DNA from 2 places in the Streptomyces sp. NPDC101166 genome. Region 2 is predicted to be linked to the other one. Evidence: riboswitches for the same ligand, from Rfam matches in the RefSeq annotation. Region 2 holds a riboswitch; the other holds the start of a gene.
The links. Region 2 has a riboswitch for S-adenosylmethionine ahead of thrC (threonine synthase). Riboswitches for the same ligand answer to the same signal wherever they lie in the genome.

Region 1: another riboswitch for S-adenosylmethionine. It lies ahead of ACIRS4_RS08650 (aminotransferase class V-fold PLP-dependent enzyme); the one in region 2 lies ahead of thrC (threonine synthase).

Annotation. Positions count from the first base shown of each region.
Region 1 is NZ_JBIWPF010000003.1:393,710-401,720, forward strand. Features, by position in the region: gene ACIRS4_RS08625 (NlpC/P60 family protein) at 121-1,155, opposite strand; gene ACIRS4_RS08630 (NYN domain-containing protein) at 1,366-2,709, opposite strand; gene ACIRS4_RS08635 (hypothetical protein) at 2,747-2,986, opposite strand; gene ACIRS4_RS08640 (rhomboid family intramembrane serine protease) at 3,167-3,901, shown strand; gene ACIRS4_RS08645 (Lrp/AsnC ligand binding domain-containing protein) at 3,898-4,179, shown strand; gene ACIRS4_RS08650 (aminotransferase class V-fold PLP-dependent enzyme) at 4,267-5,628, opposite strand; SAM riboswitch class IV at 5,809-5,925, opposite strand; gene trpD (anthranilate phosphoribosyltransferase) at 5,998-7,062, opposite strand; gene ACIRS4_RS08660 (cytochrome bc complex cytochrome b subunit) at 7,181-8,011, opposite strand, start outside.
Region 2 is NZ_JBIWPF010000017.1:47,246-55,256, reverse strand. Features, by position in the region: gene ACIRS4_RS27410 (trehalose-6-phosphate synthase) at 1-595, opposite strand, end outside; gene ACIRS4_RS27405 (glucosyl-3-phosphoglycerate synthase) at 649-1,620, opposite strand; SAM riboswitch class I at 1,799-1,946, shown strand; gene thrC (threonine synthase) at 1,965-3,272, shown strand; gene ACIRS4_RS27395 (MoaD/ThiS family protein) at 3,350-3,625, shown strand; gene ACIRS4_RS27390 (cold-shock protein) at 4,078-4,281, shown strand; gene groL (chaperonin GroEL) at 4,629-6,251, shown strand; gene ACIRS4_RS27380 (NADH:flavin oxidoreductase) at 6,645-7,775, shown strand.

The DNA of each region.
Region 1 (8,011 bases), on a different contig from region 2:
GTGACACCCCGCCTATGACGCAGGTCATGGGCGGGGTGCGGGGTCAGTTCACGTCGTGGCGATTCGCCCGTTCGGGCGGCACGGTGTCGTGATCTTGATGGCGTCGGCCGGCCGGTCGGCTCAGATCCGGACGCCGAACTGGAACGGCATGTTGCCGATCGACTCGTAGCGGACGACGGTGCCGGTGCGCGGGGCGTGCAGCACCTGGCCGTTGCCCGCGTAGAAACCGACGTGGTGCTGGTCGCCGTAGAAGATGACCAGGTCGCCGACCTTGAGGTCGGACTGGGAGTAGATCCGGGTGCCCGCGTTGGCCTGGTCCTGCGAGATGCGCGGGATCTTGACGCCGGCCTGGGCGAAGGCCCAGGAGGTCAGGCCAGAGCAGTCGAAGGAGGACGGGCCGGTGGCGCCGTAGACGTACGGCGAGCCGATCTTGCTCTGGGCGGCCTGGAAGGCGGCCATGGCGCGGCCCGAGGCGGGGGCGGTGTTGCCGAGGTCGACGCGGTCGCCTGCGTCACGGCTGGCGCGGGCGTCGGCGGCGGCGAGCGCGGCCTTCTCCTTGGCGGAGAGCGTGTTGAGCAGCTTCTGCGCCTCGGCCAGCTTGGACTGGACTTCCTTCTTCTTCTTGCCCAGTTCGGTCCGCGTGGTGGCGAGGTCCTTGAGCTTCTCGGACGCCTCGGCGCGGTCCTGGGCGAGTTCGCGCTGCTTGTCCTGGATCTTCTTCAGCGCCTCGACCTGCTGGGCGCTGAGCTGGTCGGCCGCGGAGGCCTTGTCCAGGTAGTCGTCCGGGTTCGACGACAGGAAGAGCTGGAGGGAGGAGTCGATGGAGCCGGTGCGGTACTGGGCCGCCGCCGCGAGACCTATGCTGTCGCGGAGCCCGTTGAGCTCGTCCTGACCACGAGCGACGTCGTCCTGGATGGTGGAGATCTCCTTCTGGAGCTTCTCCTGCTTCTCCTTGGCCCCGTTGAACTTCTCGGTGGCCTGCTCGGCCTGCTCGTAGAGCGCGTCGACCTTGGCCTTGACCTCGTCCTTGGTGGGCTTCTCACTGGGCGCGGCGTTGGCCGCCTGCGAGCTCAGGGCCACAGCGGCGGCGGCCGCGGTGGTCAGCACGGTGACTCGTGCGCGGCTCGGCTGCTTGGGTCGACGGTGGGACGCCACGGAGGACGACTCCTTCTTGTGAGTGATCACTCGTGTGGAGGTTCGAAGGCAGACCCTAGTGACCTCCCCGTGATCACTTCAAATCCTCAGCCAAAAAATCTCGGTGACACACCGCATTTTTTGACCTCAATCCACGTGGGGTGATGCCGGGTTGACGCTACGTTGCGTGACGATTGCGCCAATTCGGGCATTAAACCTTTACATTGACCTTCAGGTCAGTCGCTTCAGGAGTACCGCAGAAGCGACAGGGCGCGCCCCCGCCTTGGCGACCCCGTCGGCCACCTCGCGGTCGGTCGAGGCGACGATGACCGGCCGGCCCGGCGGCTCGGCGCGCACCAGTTGGCGGATGAGCTCGTCGGCGGTGACGCCCGGCTTGGAGAACAACACCCGCACCCCGCGCGGCGGCGCCAGCAGCACCGGCGCGACCAGTTCGGCCCCGTCGAAGACACAGGTGACCTCGGCACCGGTCTGCGCGGCGAGTTGGGAGAGCTGGCCGAGCAGGCGCAGCCTCTGCTTCTCCAACGGCATCTGCGGATAACCGGTCTTGGTGACGTTGTAGCCGTCGACCACGAGATGGGCCTGCGGCAACGCGAGCAACTGGTCCAGGATCGCCGGGTCGTTCTCCGACAGGGCGCGCGCAGCGATGTCCTTCGGGGTCATCCGCCCCGGTTCGACCGCGTCCACGGTCTGCGCCGGGCGGACCGACACCGGCGGCAACGCCAGTTCCCTGCGCAGCCCTTGGGCAGCCTCCAGCACGGTGTCCAGCAGCAGCCGCACCCGCATGTCCTCCACGCTGCGCCCCTCACGCGCCGCCCGCCGCGCGGCCTCCAGGGCGGCCTCCGCCTCCCCGAGCCGGGCCTTCAGCCGCCGTGACTCGCTCTCCGCGGCGGACACCTGCGCCTGCCCCTCGGCGCGCTGGGCCTCTGCCTCGCCCTGAGCCTTGCGCAGCGCCGCCTCACCGCGCTTGACGTCGCTGAGGGCCGAACGCAGCTTGCGGTGAAGCGATTCCGCTTCCCTCTTCGCCGCGTCCAGCTCGACGCGCAGCCGCTCGGTCTCGGTCCGGGTGTGCTCACGGGCCTGCGCGAGTTCCTCCCGCAGCCGCTCCAGCTCCGCCCGGCTCTCCTCGCCGGCCCGCTCCGCGTCCGCGCGCTGCGCCTCCTCGCCGGCCGCCGTGACCAGCTTCACCCAGTCGACGGGCCGCAGTACGTAGGCCGCGGCCGCCACATCGAGCGGATCCGCGGCCGGGGGCGGCGAGCCTGAGTCGAGGGCGCCGGCGAGTTCCGGCTGCGCCTCTCTGAACTTCTCGGCGATGCGCTGCCGGAACAGTGTGTCCGTCTCCAGCGCGGCCGCCATCGCGTTGCCCGCGAACTTGGCCCGGCGATTCGGGGCGAACCGGGCGTACTGCCGCAACTGCGCGGGCAGTTCCCCGACGGTCAGCCCGCCGAAGCCGTCCGAGACGATCTGCACGACCCGGCGGCGCACACCGTCGGGCAGCGGACGGTCGAGCACCTCAGCGGCGCCGTCGCCCGGCCCCCCGCCTGCGCTCTCCACCATCCGTCACACCCCAATTCCTCGCGGGCCCTCCCCACTCTCAGGAGCCGGCGCCCGGCCTGTCGACGAGTTCCACCTGGTCCACGGCATTGCACCAACGGCACCGCACCGACTCGATGGTCTCACTGACCACCTCGCGCTCCTCGACGTTCGGCTCACCCGCCAGATCGAGGTGAACGTACTCGACGACCTTCGACGAGCGCGTCACGTCGAACCGGGTGAGATTGCCGCACAGCGTGCAGCGCCACCGCGTCGTGGCGGTCGGCAGGGGAACCGTCATCGTGACTGTCGCTTCCTTCTAGTGTCGGTCTTCCGCTGGTCGGACACCCACCGGACGCCCGGCGGGCACCCTGTGCGTGTGGCTCGTAACCCTACGGCCTGGCGGGTACTCGTCGCCCATCCGTCCACGGCGGCGAGGCGGTACGGGGGTGTGCGTCCCGTTACGTCATGCTCTGTGTCCATGATCAGCGACTGGAACGGGGCTCTGGACCGGGCGATCCGGCACCCCGCCGCCCCGGTGACGTACGCGACGATCGCGCTGTGCTGTGTGCTCTTCGCGATCAGCCCGGCCTCCGGCCTCAATCCCGCGTACGGCTCCGGCGAGGAACTCGCGGCCGCGCAGCGGGCCTACTTCCGCCGCTGGGGCGTGATCCCGGCCGACCTGTTCGACGGCTCCCCACGCGCCCTCCTCACCCCGGCCACGGCCCTGTTCGTCCACGGGACCTGGGTGCACCTGCTGGGCAACATGCTCTTCCTCTACGTCTTCGGGGCGATGACCGAGCACCGGATGGGCCGCGTGCAGTTCTCGCTCTTCTTCCTCGGCTGCGGCTACCTGGCCCTGTCGGGCTACGCCGCCGCCAACGCCGGCTCCGAGCAGCCCCTGGTGGGGGCGTCCGGGGCGATCTCGGCGATCCTCGGCGGGTTCCTGTACCTGTTCCCCCGGGCGCGGGTGACCAGTCTCCTGCCGTTCCTCTTCTTCCTGCCGCTGCGGTTCCCCGCGTGGTTGGTGCTGCCCTTCTGGGCGGCGCTGCAGTGGCTGGCGGCGGGGCGGGCCGGGCCGGGGCCCGGGGTGGCGTACCTGGCGCACCTGATGGGGTTCGGCCTGGGCTTCGGCTACGCGTGGGCCCGGTTCAACGTGCCCACTAGAGTGAAACCCGCCCCGACTCCGTCCCCCGAGGGAGAGAACCAGCCGTGATCACCGCGATCGTCCTCATCAAGACCAGCGTGGACCGGATTCCCGAGATCGCGGAGTCGATCGCCTCGCTGGAGTCCGTGAGCGAGGTGTTCTCCGTGACCGGGACGTACGACCTGATCGCCATGGTGCGGGTCCGGCAGCACGAGGACCTCGCCGAGGTGATCCCGGGGCGGATCAGCAAGATCCCCGGCGTTCTCGGGACGGACACGCATGTAGCTTTCCGCACGTATTCCCAGCATGACCTGGAGGCGGCTTTCGCCATCGGGCTGGACTCTTAGAGCTCCGAACAAAAGTGGAGCCCGGCCGGCGGTGGACGGTCGCGCGGTTCCCCGCGCCCCAGGGCGTCGCCCCTGACGCGGGCCGCGTCATACCGCCGGTACGCAGCGGCCGTCTTCCGTCCTGTACCGCCACTTCGCGCCCTGCGTGACCAGTTCGCGCACCGCGTGGACGAAGCGGTCCACGTGCTCGTCCGGGGTGCCCGCGCCGAAGCTCACCCTGATGGCGTTGAGGGACTTCTCGCCCGGGGCCGCCTCGGGGGCCCCGCACTCGCCCTGGGTCTCGGGAGCCGTGCCCAGCAGGGTGCAGACCAGGGGGTGGGCGCAGAAGAGGCCGTCGCGGACGCCGATGCCGTACTCGGCGGAGAGGGCGGCGGCGAAGTGGGAGCTGTTCCAGCCCTCGACGACGAAGGAGATCACGCCGACCCGCGGGGCGTCGTCGCCGAAGAGGGAGAGGATCCGGACCTCGGGGACCTCCGCGAGTCCCTCGCGCACCGTGGCGATCAGATGCCGCTCGCGGGCGACCAGCGTGTCGAAGCCGGCCTCGGTGAGGGCCTTGCAGGCCGACGCGATGGAGTAGGCGCCGATCACGTTCGGGGAGCCGGCCTCGTGGCGGGCGGCGCTCTCGTGCCACTCCACGTCCACTCCCCCGTCCTCGCGCCGGGTGACCTTGCGGCTCGCGCCGCCGCCGGCGAGGTAGGGATCGGCGGCCCGGAGCCAGTCGGCGCGGCCGGCCAGGACGCCGGAGCCGAACGGGGCGTACAGCTTGTGGCCGGAGAACGCGACCCAGTCGACGTCCAGGTCACGGACGGACACCGGATGGTGGGGGGCCAGCTGGGCGGCGTCCAGGACGATCCGGGCGCCGTGCGCGTGGGCGGCGGCGGCCAGCTCCCGTACGGGCCACAGCTCGCCGGTGACGTTGGAGGCGCCGGTGACGCAGACCAGGGCGGGACCGTACGGGGCGCGGGCGGCGAGGGCGCGCTCCAGGGTCTCGACCGCCTGACCGGGGGTGCGCGGGGCGTCGAGGTAGGTGACGCGGGCGTCCTGCCAGGGCAGCAGCGAGGCGTGGTGCTCGGTCTCGAAGACGAAGACCTGGCAGCCGGCGGGGAGGGCCCCGGCGAGCAGGTTCAGGGAGTCGGTGGTGGAGCGGGTGAAGACCAGCTGGTCGTCGGCGCGGCAGTCGAGGAACTCGGCGATCGTCCGGCGGGCGTTCTCGAAGAGATCGGTGGAGAGCTGGGAGAGGTAGCCGGCGCCGCGGTGGACGCTGCCGTAGTACGGGGCGTAGGCCGCCACGTCGTCCCAGACGCGCTGGAGGGCGGGGGCGCTGGCCGCGTAGTCGAGCGCCGCGTAGGCGACTTCGCCGCCCGTGACGAGCGGGACGGTGACGTCCCCGCCCAGAACGGGCAGCGGGGCACAAAGCGACGGAGCGACGGCAGCGGTGGAGACGGACATGGCGGAACTCCCGTGAAAGGCAGGCGGATTCACCACGCGAGCGGATGCGGCTCAAGCGCGGAGAAGAGGTGAAAGGGGGTGCGGAGGCGGGGCTCTGCGGCCCTAACGCATTCGCTTGCTCACGGGAGGCTCCCTCGATGACCAGGATCCCTGGGCTGTGCTCATCTCAGGAGCGTGAGGGATCCGCGCTTGCCGCGGACCTCGCTGCCCACGGCCTGGTCTTCACCCGGGGCACCCCGCCACGGACGGAGGGTTGCCGGACAGTCGGCCGGGGCCTCATGACTGTCACTCATGACCTGCGAAGGAACGTACGCGATGGGTTCGCGGTCCCGCAACTCCTGTCCGGATCGCGGGACCGCCTCTCTTCGGCTACGCGTTGCTCGCGGCCACCCAGCGCTCCAGCGCCCGCTTGGCCGCGCCGGAGTCGACGGACTGCGCCGCCTTGTCCATGCCGGCGCGGAGCTGCTCGGTGAGCGGCGCGTCCGACGGGTCCAGCGCCACCAGGGCCGCCGCGGAGTTCAGCAGGACGGCGTCGCGCACCGGCCCCGTCTCACCGTCCAGCAGCCGGCGCGCGACCTCCGCGTTGTACGACGGGTCGGCGCCGCGCAGCGCCTCCACCCCGACCAGCTCGATGCCGACGTCCCGCGGGTCGAAGGTCTCCTCGGTGACCTTGCCGTCGCGGACGACCCAGACCCGGGAGGTGGACGTCGTGGTCAGCTCGTCGAAGCCGTCGTCGCCGCGGAACACCAGGGAGGAGTTGCCGCGTTCGGCGAAGACGCCGGCGATCAGCGGGGCCATCCGCGGGTCGGCGACGCCCACCGCCTGCGCCTTCACCCTGGCCGGGTTGGTCAGCGGGCCGAGGGCGTTGAACGTGGTGCGGATGCCCAACTGGCCGCGTGCGGCGGCGACATGACGCAGCGCCGGATGGAACTTGATCGCGAAGCAGAAGGTGATCCCTGCCTCCTCGGCGACCTCGGCCACCCGCCGCGGAGTCAGTTCCAGATTGACGCCGAGCTTCTCCAGGACGTCGGAGGCGCCGGACGCGGAGGACGCGGCCCGGTTGCCGTGCTTGACGACCTTCGCACCGGTGCCGGCGATGACGATCGACGACATCGTGGAGATGTTCACCGTCTTCGCGCCGTCGCCGCCGGTGCCGACGATGTCGACGGTCCGTCCGGGCACGTCGATGACGTTGGCGTGCGCGTACATCGTCCGGACCAGGCCGGTGATCTCCTGAACGGTCTCGCCCTTGGCGCGCAGCGCCACCGCGAACCCGGCGATCTGCGCGTCCGTGGCCTCGCCGCGCATGATCAGGTCCATCGCCCATGCGGTGTCGTCCGCGGAGAGGTCGCGGCCCTCCAGCAGGCCGTTCAGCAGGGCGGGCCAGGAGCGGCCCGCCGCGGTGTCGCCTCCAGCGGGGGTCACAGCGCTCATAGGGCCGCTCCTGGGTGTCGTAGAAGAGTGCGGTCCCACCCTATCCAGCCGCGGGGAACGGAAGGGCCCCGTCCGAACACCGGACGGGGCCCTTCAGTGTGGTGTGGCGACGCAGTGATCAGTGGTGGCCGTGGCCGCTCGTGATCTCCCGGTACTCCTCGACGGTCGGCTTCGAGATCTGGTTCTCCTCGCCGTAGTACGCCTTGCTCAGCTTGGCGCGGACCTTCTCGGAACGCTTCACCTTGCGCTCCACGCCGTTCTCGTCGACCGTGGGGCCGATCTCGGCGGGCTGGTACTGCTCGTGCGCGGTGAGCGTGTACAGGGCCTCCTGGCTGAGCGGCTCGTGCACCTCGATGAACTCACCGTGCGGCAGGCGCTTGATGGTGCCGGTCTCGCGGCCGTGCAGCACCTTGTCCTTGTCGCGGCGCTGGAGGCCGAGGCAGATCCGCTTGGTGACCACGAAGGCCAGCACCGGTCCGACGAAGAAGCCGATCCGGACGAACCAGGTGACCGCGTTGATCGACAGGTGGAAGTGGGTGGCGACGATGTCGTTGCCACCGCCGATCAGCATGATCATGTAGCCGGTGATCCAGGCGACGCCGAAGGCCGTGCGGGTCGGGGCGTTGCGCGGACGGTCCAGGATGTGGTGCTCGCGCTTGTCGCCGGTGACCCAGGACTCGATGAACGGGTACAGGGCGATCACACCGAGGAACAGACCGAAGAGCACCAGCGGGACGAACACGCCCAGGACCAGCGTGTGACCCCAGAGGTTGATCTCCCAGCCCGGCATGGCGCGGATCAGGCCCTCGGCGAAGCCCATGTACCAGTCGGGCTGGGCGCCGGTGGACACCTGGTCCGGACGGTACGGGCCGAGCACCCAGATCGGGTTGATGGACGCGATGCCGGCGATGGCCGCGATGGCGCCGAAGACCAGGAAGAAGAATCCTCC
Region 2 (8,011 bases):
GCTGTCGGACGTCGGCGGGCAGCAGGCCGAAGTAGTCCACGGGCGCCCACGGCGTGTGCGAGAAGTGGCCGATGCGCAGGTCGGGGCGGAGTTCGCGGAGCATTCCGGGGACCAGGCACAGGTGGTAGTCCTGCACGAGGACGGCCGCGCCCGGCGCCGCCTCCTCGGCGAGCGCCTCGGCGAAGGCGCGGTTGTACGTCTCGTACGACGCCCACCGGCGCCGGAACTCGGCGTCGAACACCGGCTCCAGCGGGGTCTGGTAGAGCAGGTGGTGGACGAACCAGAGCACGGAGTTGGCGATGCCGTTGTACGCGTCGGCGTGCACGTCGGCGGGGATGTCCAGCATCCGCACGCCGTCCTCGCCGACCCCGCGCCGTACCGCCTCGCGGTCGTCGTCGGACAGTGCCGAGCAGACCCACAGGGCGCCCGCCTCCGGGCCGATGGCCGACAGGCCCGACACCAGGCCGCCGCCGCCCCGTTTGGTCTGCAGCGAGCCGTCCTCGCGGACCGTGTAGGAGACCGGGCCGCGGTTGGACGCGACCAGCACCTGAGCACCCTGAGCAGCGACGTCGTGCGGGGAAGCCGTGGAAGCCATACGCCTCAACCTAGCCCGCTCGCCCACCCCTCAAACGTGGCGGCCGGCTCTCCCTAAGCCACCCTGCGGGAGGCGTACTCCGCGATCTCCGCCATCGGCGGCCGCTCCTCGGTGTCCACCGGGTGGGTGCGCGGCTCGAAGCCGTCCGCGCCGCGCTCGAACTGGGTGAGGGCCGGGCGCACCAGGTGGCCGCGGGCCAGCCGCAATTGCGCGGTGCGGTAGATAGCCGCCGCCATCCGGCCGAGCGCCTGCCCGTCCTGGTGACGGTGTCTGCGCACGCCCACGTCGACCTGGGCGAGCGCGTCCAGGCCGACCAGGTGCAGCGCGTCGACCAGCATCCCCAGCTCCACCCCGTAGCCGACGGGGAAGGGCAGCCTCTCCAGCAGGCTGCGGCGGGCCGCGTACTCGCCGCCCAGGGGTTGCACGAAGCCCGCGAGCTGCGGCCAGTGCATGTTCAGCAGAGGGCGCGCCATCAGCTCCGTCACCCGGCCGCCCTGGCCGGCCGCCCCGGTGGGGGCGAGCGGGTCGGCCCCGGTGCCCAGCGGGCGGTCGTACATGGCCTTGACCAGGTCCACGCCGGGCTCGGTGAGCAGCGGGCCGACGATCCCGGACACGAAGTCGGAGGAGAACTCCCGCAGATCGGCGTCGACGAAGCAGACGACGTCGCCCGTGGTGACCAGCAGCGAGCGCCACAGCACCTCGCCCTTGCCGGGCAGCGCCGGGATGCGGGGCAGTATCGCGTCCCGGTGGACGACGCGCGCTCCCGCCGCCGCGGCGACCTGGGAGGTGCGGTCGGTGGAGCCGGAGTCGACGACGACTATCTCGTCGACGAGCGGAGCCTGCCGCATGAGGTCGTGACGGATGATCGAGACGATCTCGCCGACCGTCTCCTCCTCGTTCAACGCGGGCAGCACCACGGACACCGACTGACCCGTGGCGCGCTTGGCGGCCAGGATCCTGTGCAGCGGGCGATCGGTCACCGACCAGGAGCGGGTGGCCAGCCAGCGCCCGACTTCTTCCAGCACGGTCTACGGCTCCTCACTGTCGTGATCACACCAGGTACACAGGGGGTGACCGTGTGATCCGTCTCGCGCTTCGGACGACTATCTCAACTCTCCGGGGTGTCGGTTACAGTCTTGAACAACGCGGATGACCATCGCATGTCCAGGGTCAATCCGGCGTTCAGGACAAACAACTGCATATTGCTCATCCAGAGGGGCAGAGGGACACGGCCCGATGAAGCCCCGGCAACCCTCCAGCCGGCTCTTGTCACATAGAAGTGGCGGGGCTCCCGGTTCGGGAAGGTGCCAAATCCGTCTCACGGCGAGATGCGTCGTGAGGAAGATGAGGAGAAAGGGCCTCGCCTCACATGGCTGCGCAGACTGTTGCGACCGGAACCACCGCTTCCACCGGCACCCCCGCCCCCGCCGTCGACCTCGGCCCCGCCGCGGCGCTGAGCTGCCGGGAGTGCGGCCACCGCGTCCCCCTCGGCCCGGTCTTCGCCTGCGAGGAGTGTTTCGGCCCGCTGGAGATCGCCTACGACTTCTCCTCCTACGACACGGAGGAGCTCCGCAAGCGCATCGAGGCCGGCCCCGCCAACATCTGGCGCTACGCCCCGCTGCTGCCCGTCCCGGCGGACGTCGCGGACAAGCCGAACATCAACCCCGGCTGGACCAAGCTCGTCCAGGCCGACAACCTCGCCCGCGAGCTGGGCGTCGAGCCCGGCAAGCTGTTCGTCAAGGACGACTCCGGCAACCCGACGCACTCCTTCAAGGACCGGGTCGTCGCCCAGGCCCTGGAGGCCGCCCGCGCCTTCGGCTTCACCACCCTGTCCTGCTCCTCCACCGGCAACCTCGCCGGCGCGGTGGGCGCCGCCGCGGCCCGGGCCGGCTTCCGCTCCTGCGTGTTCATCCCGCACGACCTGGAGCAGGGCAAGGTCGTCATGGCCGCCGTCTACGGCGGCGAACTCGTCGGCATCGAGGGCAACTACGACGACGTCAACCGCTTCTGCTCCGAGCTCATCGGCGACCCCGCGGGCGAGGGCTGGGGCTTCGTCAACGTCAACCTGCGGCCGTACTACGCCGAGGGCTCCAAGACGCTGGCGTACGAGATCTGCGAGCAGCTCGGCTGGCGGCTCCCCGACCAGCTCGTGGTGCCCATCGCCTCCGGCTCCCAGCTCACGAAGATCGACAAGGGGTTGCAGGAGCTGATCAAGCTCGGGCTCGTCGAGGACAAGCCGTACAAGATCTTCGGTGCGCAGGCGGAGGGGTGCTCCCCGGTGTCGGTCGCCTACAAGGCGGGGCACGACGTCGTGCGGCCGCAGAAGCCGGACACCATCGCCAAGTCGCTGGCGATCGGCAACCCGGCCGACGGCCCGTACGTGCTCGACATCGCGCGGCGCACCGGCGGCGCGGTGGAGGACGTGAACGACGAGCAGGTCGTCGACGCGATCAAGGTGCTGGCGCGGACCGAGGGGATCTTCGCGGAGACCGCCGGCGGGGTGACCGTGGGCGTGACGCGCAAGCTGATCGAGAACGGTGTGCTGGACCCGGCGCTGACGACCGTCGTCCTCAACACCGGGGACGGTCTGAAGACCCTGGACGCGGTGGCCGGTACGGGGCTCACCGCGACGATCCGGCCGAACCTGGAGTCGTTCCGCGAGGCTGGTCTCGCCTAGGGCGTGTCCCTGGCGCCGTCCGCGGGGGCAGTGGTCCCCGCGCCTGTCAGCAGTCTGCTTCACCGGAGGTCCCGAGCATGAGCGTCACTGTCCGCATCCCGACCATTCTCCGCACCTACACGGGCGGGGCGGCCGAGGTCACCGCCGAGGGCGGGACCCTCGGGGAGGTCATCGCCGACCTGGAGAAGAACCACACGGGCATCGCCGCCCGCGTTCTCGACGACCAGGGCAAGCTGCGCCGGTTCGTCAACGTGTACGTGAACGACGACGACGTCCGCTTCGAGCAGGGTCTTGAGACGGCTACGCCCGAGGGCGCGGGAGTTTCCATCATTCCGGCTGTCGCGGGTGGCTGAGCGACGATCACTACCCGCCGGTAGTAACCGTCGGTAACAGTGATTACTTTGAGTTCATCGAATTGCCCTCTCCGCAAGAGAAGCGGAGGGGGCAATTCAGTGTGGTTGAGCGCGGTACAGTTGGGGAACCGGCCTCCGATTCAATGATCCGGAGCCTTTGATTTCTGCCTTACGCCCGACAAGAAGTAGCCAAAGTGTGTGCGCCTTCTGCGGCTTTTGTAACGTTTGGGCAGTCCGACTTGCCCTGAATCCGGGCGAATCCTCACCACTTTCCGGACCGTGCGCGTCCAGAATTCTCGTCCGATTGACCTGTTGCAGACGGCAGTTGGACAGATACATTCAGCCGCGGTCGACGCGTTCCGGCGCACGCCCCCAACCAACTGGGGGGTGAGGTCTGACCCGGATCCGCGAAGTGTGGATCTGTGCAAGGGCCAGTAATAGGGGAGTTAGGCATGGCTCAGGGCACCGTCAAGTGGTTCAACGCGGAGAAGGGGTACGGCTTCATCGCGGTCGACGGTGGTGCGGACGTCTTCGTCCACTACAGCGCCATTCAGATGGACGGCTACCGCACCCTGGAAGAGGGCCAGCGGGTCGAGTTCGAGATCTCGCAGGGCCAGAAGGGCCCGCAGGCCGACATGGTTCGCGTCACCGCCTGAACGTTTCAAGCGAAGGGCTCGCATCCCGCCGACGGGGGTGCGAGCCCTTCGCGCTGCCCGGCCGCGCATCGGTCCTGCCGCCGGCCATGTCCCGGCGGTCCGGGGGGCGCCGGCGGTGTTCGCGCGTGGCCGACAGTCCCGGCGTATCCGACCGAGGCGCTTGCACTCGCCATGGCCGAGTGCTAATCATTGGCGTTAGCACTCTGAAGGTGAGAGTGACAACGAAGGACCGGGTCGGTGAGGCCCGCAGGCCGGGTGGGAAGGAACCACGAGGCCGGCGAGCCGTCCGTCGCGGGCGCGGGCGCGGTCCGAAGGAATCACCCCCAGTCCTGGAGGGACCACTTCACATGGCCAAGATCATCGCGTTCGACGAGGAGGCGCGGCGCGGCCTCGAGCGCGGCATGAACCAGCTCGCGGACGCCGTCAAGGTGACGCTCGGCCCCAAGGGCCGCAACGTCGTCCTCGAGAAGAAGTGGGGCGCCCCCACGATCACCAACGATGGTGTGTCCATCGCCAAGGAGATCGAGCTCGAGGACCCGTACGAGAAGATCGGCGCCGAGCTGGTCAAGGAAGTCGCCAAGAAGACGGACGACGTCGCCGGTGACGGTACGACCACCGCGACCGTCCTCGCCCAGGCCCTGGTCAAGGAAGGTCTGCGCAACGTAGCCGCCGGCGCCAACCCGATGGCCCTCAAGCGCGGTATCGAGAAGGCCGTCGAGGCCGTCTCCGGTGCCCTGCTGGAGCAGGCGAAGGATGTCGAGACCAAGGAGCAGATCGCTTCGACGGCCTCCATCTCCGCCGCCGACACCCAGATCGGCGAGCTCATCGCCGAGGCCATGGACAAGGTCGGCAAGGAAGGCGTCATCACCGTCGAGGAGTCGCAGACCTTCGGGCTCGAGCTCGAGCTCACCGAGGGCATGCGCTTCGACAAGGGCTACATCTCGGCGTACTTCGCCACCGACATGGAGCGTATGGAGGCCGTCCTCGACGACCCGTACATCCTGATCGCCAACTCCAAGATCTCCAACGTCAAGGACCTGCTCCCGCTCCTGGAGAAGGTCATGCAGTCGGGCAAGCCGCTGCTGATCATCGCCGAGGACGTCGAGGGCGAGGCCCTGTCGACCCTGGTCGTCAACAAGATCCGCGGCACGTTCAAGTCCGTCGCGGTCAAGGCCCCGGGCTTCGGCGACCGCCGCAAGGCCATGCTGAACGACATCGCCATCCTCACCGGCGGCGAGGTCATCTCCGAGGAGGTCGGTCTCAAGCTCGAGAACACCTCCCTGGACCTCCTGGGCAAGGCCCGCAAGGTCGTCATCACCAAGGACGAGACCACCATCGTCGACGGTTCCGGCTCCTCGGACCAGGTCGCCGGCCGTGTGAACCAGATCCGCGCCGAGATCGAGAACAGCGACTCGGACTACGACCGCGAGAAGCTCCAGGAGCGCCTGGCGAAGCTCGCGGGCGGCGTGGCCGTCATCAAGGCGGGTGCGGCCACCGAGGTGGAGCTCAAGGAGCGCAAGCACCGCATCGAGGACGCCGTCCGCAACGCGAAGGCGGCCGTCGAGGAGGGCATCGTCGCCGGTGGTGGCGTGGCCCTGCTGCAGGCCTCCCAGGTCTTCGAGAAGCTGGAGCTCGACGGTGACGAGGCGACCGGCGCCAACGCCGTGAAGCTCGCGCTGGAGGCCCCGCTCAAGCAGATCGCCGTCAACGGTGGTCTCGAGGGCGGCGTCGTCGTGGAGAAGGTCCGCAACCTCCAGGTCGGCCACGGCCTGAACGCCGCGACCGGTGAGTACGTCGACATGATCGCCGAGGGCATCATCGACCCGGCGAAGGTGACGCGCTCCGCGCTGCAGAACGCCGCGTCGATCGCCGCGCTGTTCCTCACCACCGAGGCCGTCATCGCCGACAAGCCGGAGAAGGCCGCGGCCCCGGCCGGCGGCGGCATGCCGGGCGGTGACATGGACTTCTGATCGACCTGACGGTTGATCGCCTGTCCTTCGGACCGAGGGCGGCACCACCTGCTGACGCGGGGGTGCCGCCCTCGGGCGTTTGCGGCCCGCTTCAGGTTCTGCGGCCGACTTGCAGGATGTGACGTGACGGTGGCGCCGTCCGGCCGGTACAGCACTCTTCACGCCCCGGCGTGCAGCCGGAAGAAGCCGGGGTCCCCTCCGGGGGAAGGGGAGGCGGCCGGTTCGGGTGCCAGTGGGGCCGGGCGTGGTTCGGATCACAGGGGGTTGCGGCGCGGCACGGAATGCGGGCCGGGCGGTGGCGGTTGACGGTGAGGTGCATTGAATGCGTGTGCACATACCGTCCGGTTCCATGCACGTACCGTTTTCCGCCCACTTCTCCGAGGAGCCCTCCACGTGACCGTCACGACGTCGTCCATCCCCTCCCGCGCCGCCGAGATCCTCTCCCGTCCGGTCACGATCAACGGCCTCACCGTCCCGAACCGCATCGCGATGGCGCCGATGACGCGCATGTTCTCCCCGGGGGGCGTTCCCGGCGAGGACGTCGTGTCGTACTACGCCCGTCGCGCCGCCGCCGGCGTCGGCCTCATCGTCACCGAGGGCACGTACGTCGGGCACGACTCCGCCGGCCAGAGCGACCGGGTGCCCCGGTTCCACGGCGAGGAGCAGCTCGCGGGGTGGGCGAAGGTCGCCGAGGCCGTGCGCGCGGCGGGCGGGACGATCGTGCCCCAGCTGTGGCACATCGGGATGGTGCGCAAGGACGGCGAGCCGCCCTTCGCGGACGCGCCCGCCGTCGGCCCCTCCGGCATCCGCGTCGACGGCGACGACGTCACCGGCAAGGCCATGACCCAGCGTGACCTGGACGACGTCATCGGGGCGTTCGCCCAGGCCGCGGCCGCCGCCGAGCGCATCGGCTTCCACGGCGTGGAGATCCACGGCGCCCACGGCTACCTCGTCGACCAGTTCCTGTGGGAGCACACCAACCGCCGCACCGACGCCTACGGCGGCGACCCGGTGGCCCGTACGAAGTTCGCCGCCGAGATCGTGGCCGCCGTGCGGGAGACCGTGTCGCCCGAGTTCCCGATCATCTTCCGCTACTCGCAGTGGAAGCAGGAGGCCTACGACGCGCGTCTCGCCGAGACCCCGGAGGAGCTGGAGGCCATCCTCACCCCGCTCGCCGCGGCCGGCGTCGACGCCTTCCACGCCTCCACCCGCCGCTACTGGCTGCCGGAGTTCGAGGACTCCGACCTCAACCTCGCGGGCTGGACCAAGAAGCTCACCGGCAAGACCGCCATCACCGTCGGCTCGGTCGGTCTCGACGGCGACTTCATCAAGGGCTTCCAGGGTGAGGGCTCGCCGGTCAAGGGCATCGACGACCTCCTCGACAGCCTGGAGCGCGACGAGTTCGACATGGTGGCCGTCGGGCGCGCGCTGCTCCAGGACCCGCAGTGGGCGGCGAAGGTCCTCGAGGGCCGCTTCGCCGATCTGGCTCCGTACGACGCGGCGGCGCTGCGCACGCTGAGCTGAGTCTGCGGCGAGCCCTCGGGGCCCGGGGCGGAGATCTGTCCGCCCCGGGCCCCTTTGCATGGCGGGCAGCGGGCAGGGCCTCTTTGCGTGGCGGGCAGCGGGCAGGGCCGCAGGGCCTCTTTGCGTGGCGGCGGCGCGCCCGGGACGGGCCGGCGCTGGAGCGTGGGAGCCTGCTTCGATCGAGGCGTGAGCCGTCGGCTTTTCGCCGGCCTGCCGTCCTTCATGGCGGTGATGTC